Regions from separate parts of the Shewanella marisflavi genome, predicted to be linked through region 1. Evidence: predicted binding sites of a transcription regulator. Region 1 holds the regulator's gene; each other region holds the start of a gene.

The links. The regulator LexA, encoded in region 1, represses DNA repair genes until DNA is damaged. The targets are predictions, from matches to a motif close to TACTGTATNNNNATACAGTA.
Region 2: recG (ATP-dependent DNA helicase RecG) is a predicted target of LexA. The motif match lies at 2,816-2,835, and genes of this name have one in related genera.
Region 3: imuA (translesion DNA synthesis-associated protein ImuA) is a predicted target of LexA. The motif match lies at 2,044-2,063, and genes of this name have one in related genera.

Annotation. Positions count from the first base shown of each region.
Region 1 covers NZ_CP022272.1:123,286-128,585, reverse strand. Annotated here, with positions in the region: gene cysQ (3'(2'),5'-bisphosphate nucleotidase CysQ) at 1-141, opposite strand, end outside; gene nudE (ADP compounds hydrolase NudE) at 193-738, opposite strand; gene yrfG (GMP/IMP nucleotidase) at 836-1,510, shown strand; gene lexA (transcriptional repressor LexA) at 1,631-2,248, shown strand; gene CFF01_RS00585 (cell division inhibitor SulA) at 2,245-2,754, shown strand; gene coxB (cytochrome c oxidase subunit II) at 3,150-4,676, shown strand; gene ctaD (cytochrome c oxidase subunit I) at 4,686-5,300, shown strand, end outside.
Region 2 covers NZ_CP022272.1:3,914,388-3,919,687, forward strand. Annotated here, with positions in the region: gene CFF01_RS17230 (AMP-binding protein) at 1-1,555, shown strand, start outside; gene CFF01_RS17235 (calcium/sodium antiporter) at 1,720-2,652, shown strand; gene recG (ATP-dependent DNA helicase RecG) at 2,887-4,962, shown strand; gene CFF01_RS17245 (DUF3014 domain-containing protein) at 5,093-5,300, shown strand, end outside.
Region 3 covers NZ_CP022272.1:2,014,348-2,019,647, forward strand. Annotated here, with positions in the region: gene CFF01_RS08760 (MFS transporter) at 1-1,231, opposite strand, end outside; gene def (peptide deformylase) at 1,421-1,912, shown strand; gene imuA (translesion DNA synthesis-associated protein ImuA) at 2,120-2,866, shown strand; gene CFF01_RS08775 (Y-family DNA polymerase) at 2,867-4,543, shown strand; gene CFF01_RS08780 (error-prone DNA polymerase) at 4,543-5,300, shown strand, end outside.

The sequences.
Region 1 (5,300 bases):
CGCGATATCGGCAGAGGTCACAGGGGTATTGTCAGACTTTACCTCTCGCTCGAAGCTTCCGTCGAGGTAGATAGTCTTAATCGCCTCTCCCGCCTCGATGGCAATACTTATCGCCTGCTCAATATACTCTTCTGGCTTCATCACAACTCCAACAGCCTACATCTGGCAATGCCTATTTATCGTTTAGATTAACTACTTTAGTTTTAGATGTTTCTGCGCCAAAAACAAGGCGCTAACGCTTCTAGACTCGGAAAAGTCGTCTTCTAATAACAGCTCAGACCACTGACTCAAGGGCCAACGCACCACTTCTATCGGTTCTGGCTCATCACCTTGCAGTCGACTCTCATACAGATCTTCGGCTACGAAGATCTGCATCTTGCTGGCAAAATAGCCTGGCGCCAGACTTAGCTCCATCAGATGGGTCAACTTATGGGCGCCAAAGCCTATCTCTTCTTGCAGCTCTCGATTGGCCGCCTCGGCGTGACTCTCACCTGGATCAACCAAGCCCTTAGGGAAGCCAAGCTCATAGCTATGGGTTCCCGCCGCGTACTCGCGCCCTAAAAGGAGGTCTTTACCATGCACAGGCACCACCATGACGGCGCCACGGGCATTGCCTTTCATGCGCTCATACTGACGCTCAACCTGATTCGAAAATTTTAAATGCACCTGCTCAATCTGAAATAGACGGCTTTGTGCAACAACTTCGGCATGTAGGATCTGCGGCTTTTTGTCCGGCATGAAACTTCCTGATAAAAATGGCGTTTGCTTAACCACTCAATCTTACTATGATGTGCCTAATCCACAACTCTCACCAAGGAATTTTTTTCACACCTTTATGTTTCCCTGGAATAAGATAGATACTGTGCTGCTTGATATGGATGGCACCCTGCTGGATCTGCATTTCGATAATCACTTCTGGCTCAGCCTGGTTCCTCAAGCCTTGTGCCAAGAGAAACAGATCCCCTTATCTGAGGCGCAGCAACTGGTCGAAACCGCCTATGCCAAGGTATTTGGCACCTTAGAATGGTATTGTCTGGAATATTGGCAGCAAGAGCTTGGCCTAGATATTCTTGCCCTGCACCACACTCTGGTAGACAGAATCCAACTGCGCCAAGACAGCATGCCCTTTCTCTCGGCACTTGCCAGGCGCAACAAGCAGCGTATCTTAGTCACCAACGCACACCCACAAAGCTTGTCATTAAAGCTCAAACATACCGAGCTGGCTTCCGGGTTAGATCATATGCTCTCAAGCCACCACACTGGTTACCCCAAAGAGCATCCCCAGTTTTGGCTTAGCCTATTTGAGCGCTTCTCCCTAGATCCAAGCCGTTGCCTGTTTATCGACGATAGCGAACCCATCTTGCAGGCTGCCAGAACCGCAGGAGTTGGCTATCAACTCGGCATCAAGAATCCCGACAGCCAAAAGCCACACAAAACCTTTACCGATTTTCCCGCCATCGATGATTATCATCAGCTGTTGATCTCCCTTGAGAAAACGATTACTGGCTAAATATTCGTGGGGTTAACTCGCTAACCATTTGAGCTGATTGATAGAAAAACTGGTTAATACTTGCACTGTATAAAATACTGTATATACTGACAGGTACTGTATGGAAAGACAGGATTAATCATGAGACCCTTAACACCAAGACAAGCCGAGATTTTAGAGCTAATAAAACGCAATATTGCAGACACGGGCATGCCACCAACCCGTGCCGAAATTGCGCGCCGATTAGGCTTTAAGAGCGCGAATGCCGCCGAAGAGCACCTTAAGGCACTGGCCAAAAAAGGTTGCATCGAGATCATGCCGGGCACCTCTCGCGGCATTAAGCTGACTCAAGAGGAAGAGCCTGAAGATCTCGGTTTACCTCTGATTGGCCAGGTAGCAGCCGGTGAGCCGATTCTGGCACAGGAACATGTTGAACAGCACTACCAGGTTGACCCGAGCATGTTTCGCCCAAGTGCAGACTTTCTGTTGCGTGTAAGGGGCGACAGTATGAAAGATATCGGCATCCTTGAGGGCGACCTGCTAGCGGTACATAAGGTCGAACAAGCAAGAAACGGACAGATAGTCGTTGCTCGCGTAGAGGATGATGTGACGGTCAAGCGCTTCGAGAAGCGTGGCAGCACAGTTTATCTACATGCAGAAAATGAAGAATACTCACCTATCGTTGTTGACCTGACGACTCAGAGCCTGAGTATAGAAGGTTTAGCCGTCGGCGTGATTCGTAATGGAGACTGGCAATGAATAATCTCATGGGCATGGCACCTCGTCATCCGGGGCTTTGGATCGATCTCGACAGTTCGCTTAAAAGCGGCAGCAAGAACACTATTTCAACGGTTTCCAGTTCGACTCAGGGCAAGCAAGAGTTACAGAGTCTTACACCTGAACTGGCGAGACTCAGCCAGCAAGGGCAATGGGTCGTGCTGATCAGCCCACCCAATATTGGCTATAAGCAGATGCTGGCCGACGGCGGCGTGCGGATGGATCGCATCTTGCTGGTACACACCAAAGATGAAGTTGAAGCACTTTGGGCTATGGAGAAGGCTCTCACAAGTGGTACATCCAGTGCAGTGATCAGCTGGACACAATCATTGGATGCACGGGACAATCGCCGCTTGCAGATCGTCGCAAAAAACACCCGCGCCTTAGGGGTGGTTATCGAAGATGCGAACAGTCACTTACCTGCCAACCCTTTTAGCCAAGAGGATCTTGGTACCAAGGCCGCCAATCAGTTTACCTCTCTTCACTGATCATCCTTGCCAATTCTTTCCATACTAACGCCCCGAAAGGGGCGTTTTTGTATCTGTTTTATTTAGCAAAATAAAATAAAAGTGATCTTGATCAATATTTAAACAGCCATTAAGTTAGTAGTAGATATCAACGATTATTTGTTATGTCGAACAATTTGGTTGTCGGCTTGAGCGGCGAATAAATCTGCACCACATCGCCCTAAGAGCTGAAATTCGTCTGATATATTCAGCCGTAAGTGCAAGCGTGGTTACCACCAGCAAAACAAAAGATTCACCACCGACGCACTTTGAAGTCATCGTTGCTTTTTTGGGAACTGAAGAGTTTGCATAGAGCCGAGACATACTGTGTGGCTCTTCTTTGTAGTTGCCTTCGCAATTGACAGAGGAGAAGTCTAGTGAAGCAAGTGTTGTGTTGTTTGCTGGCGTTGCTAATTACGCCCACCATACTCGCAGCCGATATGCCCCTTAACATGACATCAGGGGTCACAGAGATCAGTAATCAGGTGTTTAGCCTGCATATGACGATTCTCTATATCTGCTGTGCCATAGGCCTGGTCGTCTTTGGGGTGATGATCTATTCCATCATCAACCACAGACGCTCAAAGGGTGCCGTTGCGGCAAACTTTCATGAGAGCACCAAGGTTGAGATCGCCTGGACCATTGTCCCTTTCGTGATCTTAATCGTGATGGCCATCCCGGCAACCAAGACACTTATCGCCATGGAAGACCCCAGTAATGCGGACCTCACCATTAAGGTTACTGGCTCTCAATGGAAGTGGCATTACAGCTACTTTGATCATGACATTGCCTATTTCAGCCTATTGTCGACACCAAGAGACCAAATAGAGGGCAAAGAAGCCAAAGGCGAGCACTACCTTCTTGAAGTCGACAAACCGTTAGTCCTCCCGGTTAACCGTAAAGTTCGTTTCTTGATGACTTCAGAGGATGTAATTCATTCTTGGTGGGTCCCCGCCTTTGCGGTGAAAAAAGACGCCAACCCCGGCTTTATCAACGAGGCCTGGACCCGCATCGACAAACCCGGCATCTATCGTGGCCAATGCGCCGAACTATGCGGAAAAGACCATGGATTTATGCCTATCGTGGTACAGGTTCTTTCCGAAGCCGACTTCGATAAATGGGTGGTCGATCAAAAAGCCCTGGCCAACGCCGCTGCGGCCGAAGCTCAGGCAGCCCTGTCTAAGACACTGTCGAAAGAAGAACTCATCAGCCGAGGTGAACAGGTCTATATGGCGCAATGTGCAGCCTGCCACCAGCCAAACGGTGCCGGCTTGCCAGGAGTCTTCCCGTCGCTGATTGGCAGCCCAGCTATTAAAGGCCCAGTTGCCGAGCATATCGATGTGGTCTTAAATGGCAGAACAGGCACAGCGATGCAGGCGTTTGCGCAGCAGCTGACCGCTACCGATATTGCCGCTGTCGTCACCTTCGAGCGTAATGCTTGGGGTAATGATTCAGGCGACACGGTTCAAGCCGCCGATGTCAGCAATGTAAGCACGCCGTCCGGCAGTGAAGCGACAACACCAGCGGCCAGCGCCGATCAAGTGGCGCCCGAGATGGCCACAGAAGAACCTAAAGCTGTGGTGTTAGATGATTTAACCATGGATGAACTGATGACCAAGGGGGAGCAAGTGTATCTGTCCCATTGTGCAGCCTGCCATCAGGCTAACGGAATGGGATTGCCCGGCGCCTTCCCTGCTATGAAAGGTAGCGCCATTGCCACGGGGCCTAAAAGTGAGCACCTAGAGATGGTGATAAAAGGGAAGCCAGGAACAGCCATGCAGGCATTTGGCCCCCTATTAACCCCGCAAGAACTAGCAGCCGTGATCACCTATGAGCGTAACGCCTGGGGAAACAATACGGGCGATGCGGTTCAGGCAACAGACGTTAACCAACACGGTCAATAGGGAGGCATTATGAATGCAATAACGCGTGAAGCAGAAATGGATGCCACTCATATTGGCGAACATTCAGATCACCACGAGGAGCATCCAACGGGCATAAAACGTTGGTTGTTTACCACTAACCACAAAGATATCGGCACTCTGTACCTCTGGTTCAGTTTCATCATGTTCTTGACCGGTGGCGCCATGGCGATGGTGATCCGTGCCGAACTATTCCAACCGGGTTTGCAACTGGTGGAGCCTAACTTCTTCAACCAGATGACGACAGTTCACGGCCTTATCATGGTGTTTGGTGCCGTGATGCCGGCCTTTACCGGCCTGGCCAACTGGCTGATCCCTATGATGATAGGGGCGCCCGATATGGCGCTGCCGCGCATGAACAACTGGAGCTTCTGGATCCTACCCTTTGCCTTTGCGATCCTCCTTAGCTCACTGTTTATGGAAGGGGGCGGCCCTAACTTCGGTTGGACCTTTTATGCTCCTCTATCGACGACCTACAGCCCGGACAGCACGGCGCTCTTTGTCTTCTCGGTTCACATCATGGGGATCAGCTCCATCATGGGTGCCATCAACGTGATCGTCACCATAGTTAATATGCGTGCCCCCGGCATGACATGGATGAAACTG
Region 2 (5,300 bases), 530 kb from region 1:
CAATTTCAGCTGGCGTGAAGTACAGCAGAAGATGCAGCAGATCGCCGGCGCACTGCGTCACCTAGGCTTAGAGCCAGGCGACAAGGTCGCGGTTTTATCGAAAAACTGCGCCGAATGGTTTATTACCGATCTCGCCTTAATGCTTGGTGGCTACATCAGCGTGCCCATCTATCCCACCGCCAATGCCGATACCATACGTTACGTGCTGGAGCACAGCGAATCTAAGGCGATCTTTATCGGTAAGCTGGATTACTGGGCCGATCAGGAAGCCGGTGTCGGCGGCGACATACTGCGTCTCGCCATGCCATACGATACTATGCCAGCTCAATACCAATGGGACACTCTGCTGAAGATGGGCCAGCCCTTGACTGATGTCGAGGCACCAACGCCCGAGCAGATCATGACCATCATCTACACCTCGGGCTCGACTGGTAAACCTAAAGGGGCGATTCAGACCTTCGCCAGTTATGATTGGACCTGCCGCGCCGTGGTGCGTGACCTCAAAACTGATGGCAACGATAGACTGCTCTCCTATCTGCCGCTGGCCCACATTACCGAACGCGTTGCCATCGAAGGCTCTTCCTTCTATTCAGGCAGCAGCGTTGCTTTTGTCGAGAGTCTCGACAGCTTTGTCGCCGACGTGCAACGAGCCAAGCCAACCGTCTTCTTCTCAGTGCCGCGTCTGTGGAGCCTGTTCCAGAAAAATATTATCGACAAGATTGGCTACACCAAACTCAATCTACTACTCAAGATCCCCTTTATCAGCTCGCTGGTGAAGAAGAAGATCCGTCAAGGGCTAGGGCTGGAGCATTGCCACCTGTTAGGCTCAGGTTCGGCACCTATCCCTCCTTCGCTGATCGCCTGGTACCACAAGATTGGCCTAAATATCTGTGAAGCCTGGGGCATGACAGAAAACAGCGCCTACTCCATCATCAACCACCCCTTCGACGCCAGCAAGATTGGCACAGTCGGACGTGCGGTCGAGGGTTGTAGCGTCAAGCAAAGCGAAAGTGGAGAGTTACTGGTTAAGAGTCCAGGCTTGATGACTGGTTACTACAAACAACCGGAGGTCACTCAGGCCAGCTTCGACCAAGAGGGTTATTTCCATACTGGCGATCTGTGCTCAATCGACGCCGACGGCTGCGTCACTATCACGGGCCGCGTCAAAGACAACTTCAAGACAGCCAAAGGCAAGTATGTTGCGCCTGTGCCTATCGAGCGTAAGCTGGCGCAAGACCCCCACGTGGAGCTGATCTGCATCATAGGCTCTGGCCTGCCTCATCCGGTGGCGCTGGTTCAGCTCTCCGAAGGGGCCTCACTGCAGCCGAAAGAGGAGGTGCGAGCCTCACTCAAGGCGACCTTAGACAGTGTTAACCCTCATCTGGAGTCCCACGAAACCGTCGATGCTATCATAGTGGTCACCGAGGCTTGGGATGTAGACAACGACGTGCTAACACCTACCTTGAAGATCAAACGCCATGTGCTGGAGCAGAGATACAGCGCCAAGGTCGATGGACAGCGCGGCGCTATTGTGCGCTGGGAAGATGAGCTGTAATCGCAAACCAACACTCGTCTGACATAAAAACACGCCATCAGGCGTGTTTTTTATTACCCTGTTTAAGGTGAGATAAACAAAATTTAATAACGTCCCCCTAAATTCTTGTTGCCTAAATTTCAACAATCACTATGCTTGCCTCCCCCCATATTTGAGAGTTAATCATGTTTACCCCGCTAGCCCTTATTGCTGGTTTGCTCATCCTCATTCTCGGCGCCGAATCTTTAGTTCGTGGTGCCAGTGCCCTCGCGCTCAGACTCGGTGTCACACCGCTAGTCATAGGCCTGACCATAGTCGCCTTTGGTACCAGTACCCCAGAATTGGCCGTCAGCCTTAAATCGGCCATCGCTGGCAATGCAGATATCGCCCTGGGCAATGTGGTGGGATCGAATATCGCCAATATCGGTCTCATCCTCGGGCTCACGGCATTGGTGCGTCCGGTAGGGGTACAGTCGCAGATGGTGAAGCGGGATATTCCCCTGATGCTGTTTTCGACTCTGCTATTTTGTGGACTGCTAAGCGATGGTGGACTGAGTCGTCTCGATGGTGCCCTCCTGGCTTCTATGCTTGTCGCCTTTCTGGCCATGAGTTATCTGTTTGATAGACAGCAGGCAACCAAGGTCGAAGAAACAAGCCGTCCCCTTCCACCCTTACTGTCAATGCTCTTAGTCGCCCTAGGGATCGGCATGCTGGTCGGTGGCGGCGCGCTATTTGTCGACGGCGCCGTTGCGCTGGCTACACAGCTGGGAATGAGTGAACTGCTTATCGGTCTCACCATAGTGGCCATAGGCACCAGCATGCCAGAACTTATCACCTCAGTTGTGGCAGCCAGACGTGGTGAGAGTGATATCGCCATCGGCAACCTGGTCGGCTCAAATCTGTTTAACCTGCTTGGCATCTTAGGCATCACTGCGCTCATCCAGCCCATAAACGCTAGCGTACCTGCGATGGATCTGCTGGTGATGGTAACACTGGCACTGCTGCTTCTGCCCCTGGCCTGGAGCGGCCTGCGCATCGGTCGGCGCGAAGGGGCATTGCTGCTGCTCTGCTATCTTATCTACTTGAGCTACCTGATCCTCTCCGCTCAATCCGTATAAGACTGCATTGCGACTCACCGATAAGAGATGACATTTGTCACCCCTTATCGGTGACACCTGTGCCTGGAAAAAGGCTGGCTGTAAGGCCACTTGCATTTAGGCCAGCATGCTTTTACCCCCGCAAGCTTGGCGCAAGATTGCGTTCATACAGAACTCTGATAGTATATGTATATATTTACAGTGATCGACTCAGATACTGTTTAAATAGAACGTTAAATCAAATGGGTATAAAGCGTGGATAGACTCGATCTCATGGCGGTGACAGAGTTAACAGGCGTTGCTGCTAAGATGGCGCAGCGGCTGGAGAAGCTCGGCATCAAAACGGTTCAGGATCTGCTGTTTCATCTACCGCTACGTTATGAAGACCGTACCCAGATCTATCCTATCGCCGCCCTCTATCCCGGTAGCTACGGCACCATAGAAGCCGTGATCCAATCGACCCAGATAGTCCAAGGCCGCAAGCGTATGCTCACCTGCACGGTGCGGGATGACTCGGGTACCCTAACGCTACGCTTCTTTAATTTTTCGGCCGCCATGCGCAACGGCCTCGAAGAGGGTGCGCGCATTCGCGCATATGGTGAAGTGCGCCGAGGCAAACTTCATCGAGAGATCATCCATCCGGAATACAAGCTACTCCATGACGGCAGCGAACCGAGTCTGAGTGAAACCTTAACCCCTATCTATCCGACCACCGAAGGACTTAAACAAGCCAGCTGGATCAAATTAACCGACCAGGCGCTTGCCCTGTTGGCCCATGGCGCGCTCAAGGAGTTGCTGCCACCCCAGTTACAACCCAATCAGCTTTCGTTAGTCGATGCGCTGCAGCTGCTGCACAGACCCCCGAGCGATGTCAGTCCCTTTGCGTTGGAGCAAGGTACCCATCCGGCGCAGCAGCGCCTTATTCAAGAGGAGCTGCTGGCCCACAACCTCAGCATGTTGCAGCTCAGGCAGCGTAGCAATCAAGATTCGGCCCAGGCGATGCATCCTACCGGGCAGCTGCTCAATCCTTTTTTGGCCTCGCTGCCCTTCAAACCCACGGGTGCTCAGCAGCGAGTCGTCACAGAGATCACAGCCGATCTCGCCCAGCACCATCCCATGATGCGCTTAGTGCAAGGCGATGTGGGCTCGGGCAAGACACTGGTGGCGGCTCTTGCAGCGCTGCAAGCCATTGAGAGCGGCTATCAGGTGGCCATGATGGCACCAACCGAACTGCTCGCCGAGCAGCATGCCAATAACTTTGCTGCCTGGTTTGAGCCTCTAGGGTTAACGGTTGGTTGGCTGGCCGGCAAACTCAAGGGCAAGGCGCGCACTCAGTCGCTGGAACAGATCAAGAGCGGCGAGGCCCATATCGTCATCGGTACCCATGCCATCTTTCAGCAACAGGTCGAGTTCAACCGCCTGGCACTGATCATCATCGACGAACAGCACAGATTCGGGGTACATCAACGTCTAGGGCTGAGAGAGAAAGGAATTAGCCAAGGCTTCCATCCCCATCAGTTGATCATGACCGCCACCCCTATACCGCGCACTCTGGCGATGACGGCCTATGCGGATCTGGACACCTCTATCATCGACGAGCTACCACCTGGGCGGACACCAGTCACCACGGTCGCCATCTCAGACAACCGCCGCAGTGAGGTGATCGATCGCGTGCGCCAGGCCGCACTAGAGGGCGGGCGTCAGGCCTATTGGGTCTGCACCCTGATCGAAGAATCTGAGGTACTCGAATGTCAGGCGGCAGAAGATACCGCCGAAGAACTAAAGCAAATATTGCCGGAACTTGCCATTGGTCTAGTGCATGGCCGCATGAAACCCGCTGAGAAACAGGCTGTCATGGACGCCTTTAAGGCGGGCGCCATTCAGCTGCTGGTCGCCACGACTGTGATTGAAGTTGGGGTAGATGTGCCCAATGCCAGCCTAATGATCATCGAGAATCCTGAACGTCTGGGACTGGCACAGCTGCATCAGCTACGGGGACGTGTCGGACGTGGCGCCGTGGCCAGCCACTGCGTGTTGCTCTATAAGGCGCCCTTATCGCATACTGCCACCCAACGCCTCGGCGTACTCAGAGACAGCAACGATGGCTTTGTGATCGCCCAGAAAGATCTGGAAATTCGTGGTCCGGGTGAAGTCCTGGGCACCAAGCAGACGGGAATTGCCGAAATGAAGATCGCCGATCTGGTCAGGGATCAGGCCCTCATTCCCCACATTCAGAAATTAGCCCTACATGTGATGCAGCAGGTACCGGAAAATGTTGACGCCATAGTGCTGCGCTGGTTAGGGGAGCGCCAGCAATACGTGCAGGCTTGACTAGGGCCTGCCAGCAATTAAATATTTTTTATTTCACTGGCCACCCCTAGACAAGCCCGGTGAATTTTGCAGAATGGAGTAAGGCCTCTGTGGTCACAGGGCCAATCCAGCCACAATTCAAGGAAATCTCATGCAAGTCAGTCAAGAAGATAGAATTGCCCCACAGACATCGCGCAATGGAATTAATGCGCTCAGTATTGCAGTGGTGATCATTGTGCTCATGCTCGCCGGCGGCGCCTATTACTTCCTCGGCAGTGACGAACCTCAGCCTGAGCCAGAGATACCGGCGCCCATAACCCTGCCCGAGCCAGAACCGGAGCAGCCCTTAGTGACAGACG
Region 3 (5,300 bases), 1.9 Mb from region 1:
CGATAAGGTATTCTGGATTCACCTGACGATATTGCTGGGCAAACTGTTGGCTATATTGGCTCGCGAGCTCAGGGTGCTCGGCGATGGCGCGCAGGGCGTCACCCAATGCCTCCTTTGGGATCATCACCTTGGCATGCACCAGGTCAAAATAGGCCTGTGACAGGCTCAGGCTACCCAAAGCGTAGCCCTTGGCGGCGCCTAGAAGCTCGTCGCTCAGTAGGCTGAGATCTACCGGGGCGAAGAAGTCGAGCAGAGACGGCCAAGCGGCGAGCATTGAGACCAGATCTGAGGTATCAACAAAGTCACGAATATAAATAGGCAGGGTGATAAAGATCTGCTGATAGACCATCCAGAAACCAGACAGAATAAGCAGATAGATCACAAAGGATTTATTCCCCAAGGCAATTTTTTGTTTATACCAGGGAGCCTTGCTGTCGGCCTTGGCCAGTGTATTCCAAATAAAGTGCAGGCTAAACCAGATAATATAGATAAGCAGGCATTGCTCACCGTCGATCCATTTGGCGCCGTAGGACATCAAGATCACTAAGGTGCCGAAAAACAGCAGGGCGAAACGGGCATTGCCCAGTACCTGTTGAATGTCCATCAGTACCTGAGAAAGTGACTTACCGCGTTGCTGGTGGGGATCGGTTGGCTCCTTGTAGACAAAGAGCGCCGGAATAAAGTTAATACCAATCCAAATGGCCGACATGATGAAGACCCAGTCCCAGCTAATTGCGCGCACATAGCCGGCAATAAAGGGGCCGAGGAAACCTCCGACATTGACCATCATATAAAAGATGCCAAAACCCAAGCCTCGATTGGTGTGGTCTGTGGTGCGTGCCACTGTGCCTGTCACCACGGGCTTAAAGCAGGCGGCGCCGATGGCGACGCCCATGAAGGCGATAAAGAAGCCGCTGAAACTGCTCACCTGACCTAGTAAGAAGTAGCTGGGACACATGATGGCATAGGCCAGTAGAAACATCTTGCGGTAGCCATAGCGATCGGCCAGGGCACCAGTAAGTACAGGAAAGAGGTAGAGAAAGAAGGGGATCATCCCCTGCAGTAGGCCGCGCTCTTGCTCACTAAAGCCTAAGCCTCCCTGGTGAGCAGGAGAGGTCATATAGAGAGAGGAGAGCGTAAAGAAGCCATACCAGGCGAGTCGCTCGAAGATCTCCATGGTGTTGGCCACATAAAAGGTACTTGGCAAAGGGGTACGTTTCAGGTTTGACATTCTTATTCTCGTATATTGTATACAGTTTATGGTTTCATGCTATCGGCTACGCTGATGAATTACAAGTCAATCGGGGGCACGGTTTGGCTTTGCAGGGATGAAAACCATGGGTTTGCAGTTGCCTTTAATGTGATTTAGGTCATAATGGCGCCACTTTTTAGCCATTTTTAAGAGCCAGAACCGCACACTATGCCTGTACTCGATATATTGACCATTCCCGATGAGCGCCTGAAACGTAAGGCAAAGCCTGTAGAAGATGTCACCGCCGTGCAAGGTTTTATCGATGATCTGATCGAAACCATGTATCACACGGATGACGGTATTGGGCTGGCAGCTACCCAGGTGGGCAGTGAGCATGCCATCTTGGTTATTGACCTCTCTGAAGATCGCGATCAACCCCTAGTGCTGATCAACCCAGAGTTTGTTGAGCGCTCAGGCGAGATAGTGGGTGAGGAAGCTTGCCTGTCAATTCCGGGTTATCGCGCCAAGGTGAGCCGTTTCGAGCAGGTTAAGGTTAAGGCGCTTGATCGTCAGGGAGAGGCCTTTGAGATAGAGAGCGATGATTTCCTGGCTATCGTATTGCAACATGAGATGGATCATCTCGACGGTAAAGTTTTCATCGAACATCTGTCGCCGCTCAAGCAGCAGATCGCGTTGAAGAAGGTTAAGAAGTACCGTTAACCCAAGGCTCAGCCGATAAAACCACCTTAGGGTGGTTTTTTTGTGCCTGTCCGCCGCTGGCGCCTAAAAAATGAGCCGTCAGTGTGACTGATCTTAGTGTTTCTCTCTTGCGATCTGGCCAATTATAAATATACTGTGTTTATATACAGTATTATTGTTTTTGGCTTAGCTTAACTTGTAGGTAAGCCGACTAAGAGTGGGTGTATTATGGCCTTGGCAGATCCTCAACTTGAACGTTTGCTCGAACGTGCCGATCTCTGGCGCGGTGATGCCTATTATCCCGGACCGTTGGGTCAAGATAGCGGTTATCCCGAGCTTAATCGTTATCTGGGGCATGGGGGCTGGCCGGCCCATGGACTGTGCGAGATCTTCTATAGCTGTGAGGGTATAGGCGAGCTAAGCCTTGTGCTCCCCCTTATGCGCCGATTAATTCCCAGCCGTTCGCGGCAAAGCGGTGCTGCAAGTCTGGTGAGTCTGGTGGCGCCGCCACATGTGCCTTACCCTCAGCAGCTGCTTATGCAGGGTATAGATGTCAGCCGTCTGTTGTGGGTGGATACCCAGGTGCCTAAAGAGCAGCTGTGGGCGCTCGAACAGATCTTAACCAGCGGCGTATCTCCCTTGGTGTTATGTTGGCTCGATCAGCTCAGCACGAGTCAGGCCAGACGTTTGCAACTTGCCTGTGAGAAGGGAGAGAGCCTGTGTGTCTGTTATCTACCGAGTAAGCTCAAGGTGCAGCCACATCCTGTGCCGCTACGGCTAGCCCTGCAGCCAGAGCTGGCGGGGAAGTCCTCTGCTTTCGCCACTCAGGTGGATATTCTTAAGCGCCGTGGTGGCTGGCCTGCGCCTAAGTTTAGCTTGTCTTTGCTACCTGAACTGCTGGCGCAGAGTCTGAAGGGCGATACGCCTTCGTCTCTGGCGGGAGGACAGGTTGTGCAAGGGCCCTGGAGCACTTAGATGTTGTGGCTGGCGGTATATTTTCCCCATTGGCTACTTCAATATCAAAGCTACCATCAGGGGATAGAGCCTGGCGCGGCATTGGCTCTTTATGAGCGTCAATCGAGCCAAATATTGCTCAGTTCTCAGGCAGCAGCCAACCAAGGGGTAGAGGTGGGCCAGAGCATCGCCACGGCGCAGACCCTCTGCCCATCACTGCAGCTATTGACCTATGATAATAGCCTCAGTCAGAGCGCCAGCGATTGGCTGTGTCAATGGAGTTATGCTTATAGCGCCAGAGTGGTGCCCATGGTGTGTCCCTTCGATGGGAGCAAGCGAGATGATCAGCTACAGGTGACAGATACTTTGTTGTTTGAGGTGGGCTCCATGGTGAAAGTCTTTGGCAGTTTAAATCAGCTGTTAAGGCAATATCATAGCGCCGCAGTCGCTTATGGTCTCGAATGTCAGTTTGCCTTAGCTCAGAATCCCTTGCTGGCACAGTTGGGGGCCAGATATCAGCCCATGTCGTGGCCGGAGCGGCTCATATTCACTCAAAAAGATGTGACCCTTGAGGCTAAAGCGGGGGAGGAAGTCGCCCAAGCAGCTGACGCACAGGCCCGTGTTGGCGAGGAGGAAAACACACAGCAGGTCTTGCCTCAAGTGACTCTAATGCAGCTGGCGCCTCTGGCTATCTCAGCCTTACCCTTACCGCTCTCGGTGCAGCGCGCCTGTGAAAACATGGGGCTAACACAGACGCAGGAGTTACTCGCCTTGCCCCTGAGTGAGTTGGGTGAACGCTTTGGAGAGGCGATGCTGACCCTACTTGCCCAGCTTAAAGGTCAGTTACCTCAGGTGCACAGATTCTATCAACCGCCCGAGAGCTATCAGCATAAGCTTGCCTTGCTCTATGAGGTGAGTCATCTCGAAGGACTGGCGTTTCCACTGAGTCGCATGCTCGCAACCTTATCGAGCTATCTTATGCAGCGTCAGCAGGCAGTATTGGCTTTACGTTTGACCTTAGTGTTTCGCGACCTGACGATGACGCCGCTGCGCTGCGATATCCGCTATCCTTTTGCCGAGCACAGGGCCGATGCCTTGCTCAAGCTGTGCCGCGTGCAGCTCGACAGCTTGTCCTTAGCGGCGCCCGTGATCAGCCTGGAGGTCGAAGCCGATACCTTAGTCGCGCTGGCGGTACAAACCCCTAACTGGTACCAGAGTCAGGGCAAGTCAGATGTGAGTATGCGGCTGTTATCTCTGCTTGAGGCTCGCTTGGGCGCCGAGAAGGTGAAGGGCGTTAGCAATTGCAGCCATCATCTTCCTGAACACAGTTGGCAGAGCCGCTCCTTTTCACAATGGCGCCAGACGCCCCAAGGTGCAGCTTGGCAAAGCAGTCATGAGTGCGCCGAGCCCAAGGCCAGTTATCAGGGAAAGACACGTGCTCTGAGTGAGAGTGCGGGGTTGCAAGTTGATCTGGCCCAGGGGAGCTGTGATGGGCGAATCCGCCCCAGCTGGTTGCTGCGTCAGCCAGAACCTATCTTGCCAGAACAAGTGACTCTGCTAAAGGGACCCGAGCGCCTGCTCTCTCCCTGGGGGAATGAGGCGCCGCGAGATTATTACCTGGCTCAAATGGAGCAAGGTGGACTGTGCTGGGTGTTTCGCACGCCTCAGGGGTTATTTTTACAGGGATGGTTTGCTTAATGTACGCCGAGCTGCATGCACTCTCTAATTACAGCTTCCTGCGCGGCGCCTCCCATCCCCATGAGCTGGTGGAGCAGGCCAGCCTGCTGGGCTATCAGGCGCTGGCATTGACCGATGAATGTTCCTTTGCCGGGGTGGTGAAGGCTCACGAAGCGGCCAAGCGCTGCGATCTTAAATTGATCTTAGGTGCCGAGTTTCATCTCGATGAGGGCCTGTTCGTCCTGCTGGCACCCAGCCGCGTAGCCTATGGGGAGATCAGCGCACTGATCACCCAGGCAAGACGCAGTCAGGGAAAGGGGGAGTACAAGGTGAGTCTCAATAGCCTCTTGAAACAGCAAGAGAGCCTAGTGTTATGGCGGCCTCCTTCCTTGGCCCAATTTCAGCTAACGCTTAGCACTGCGTTGGATGAGGGAGAACTGCTGGTGGTATATCAGGAACATCTGCGACAGATTGGCGCAGAGCTAAAGCGGGCGTTTTCAACCCGGTTGCACCTCTTGATGGAGCGGCTCTTGTTGCCGGGCGAAGCGCTTCACTTGCAATTGTGGCAAAGACTGGGCGAGGTGCTGACCATTCCCTGTGTTGCCACAGGTGGCGTACGGATGCATGACGCTTCTCGTCAGCCACTGCTTGATGTACTCACCTGCATTGCTCATGGGCGGGATCTCGACAGTGGGGCGGCCCTATGTTCTATCAATGCCGAGGCGAGCCTTAAACCCATTGCGGCGCAATATAAGCGTTATCCTCAGGCCTGGATAGA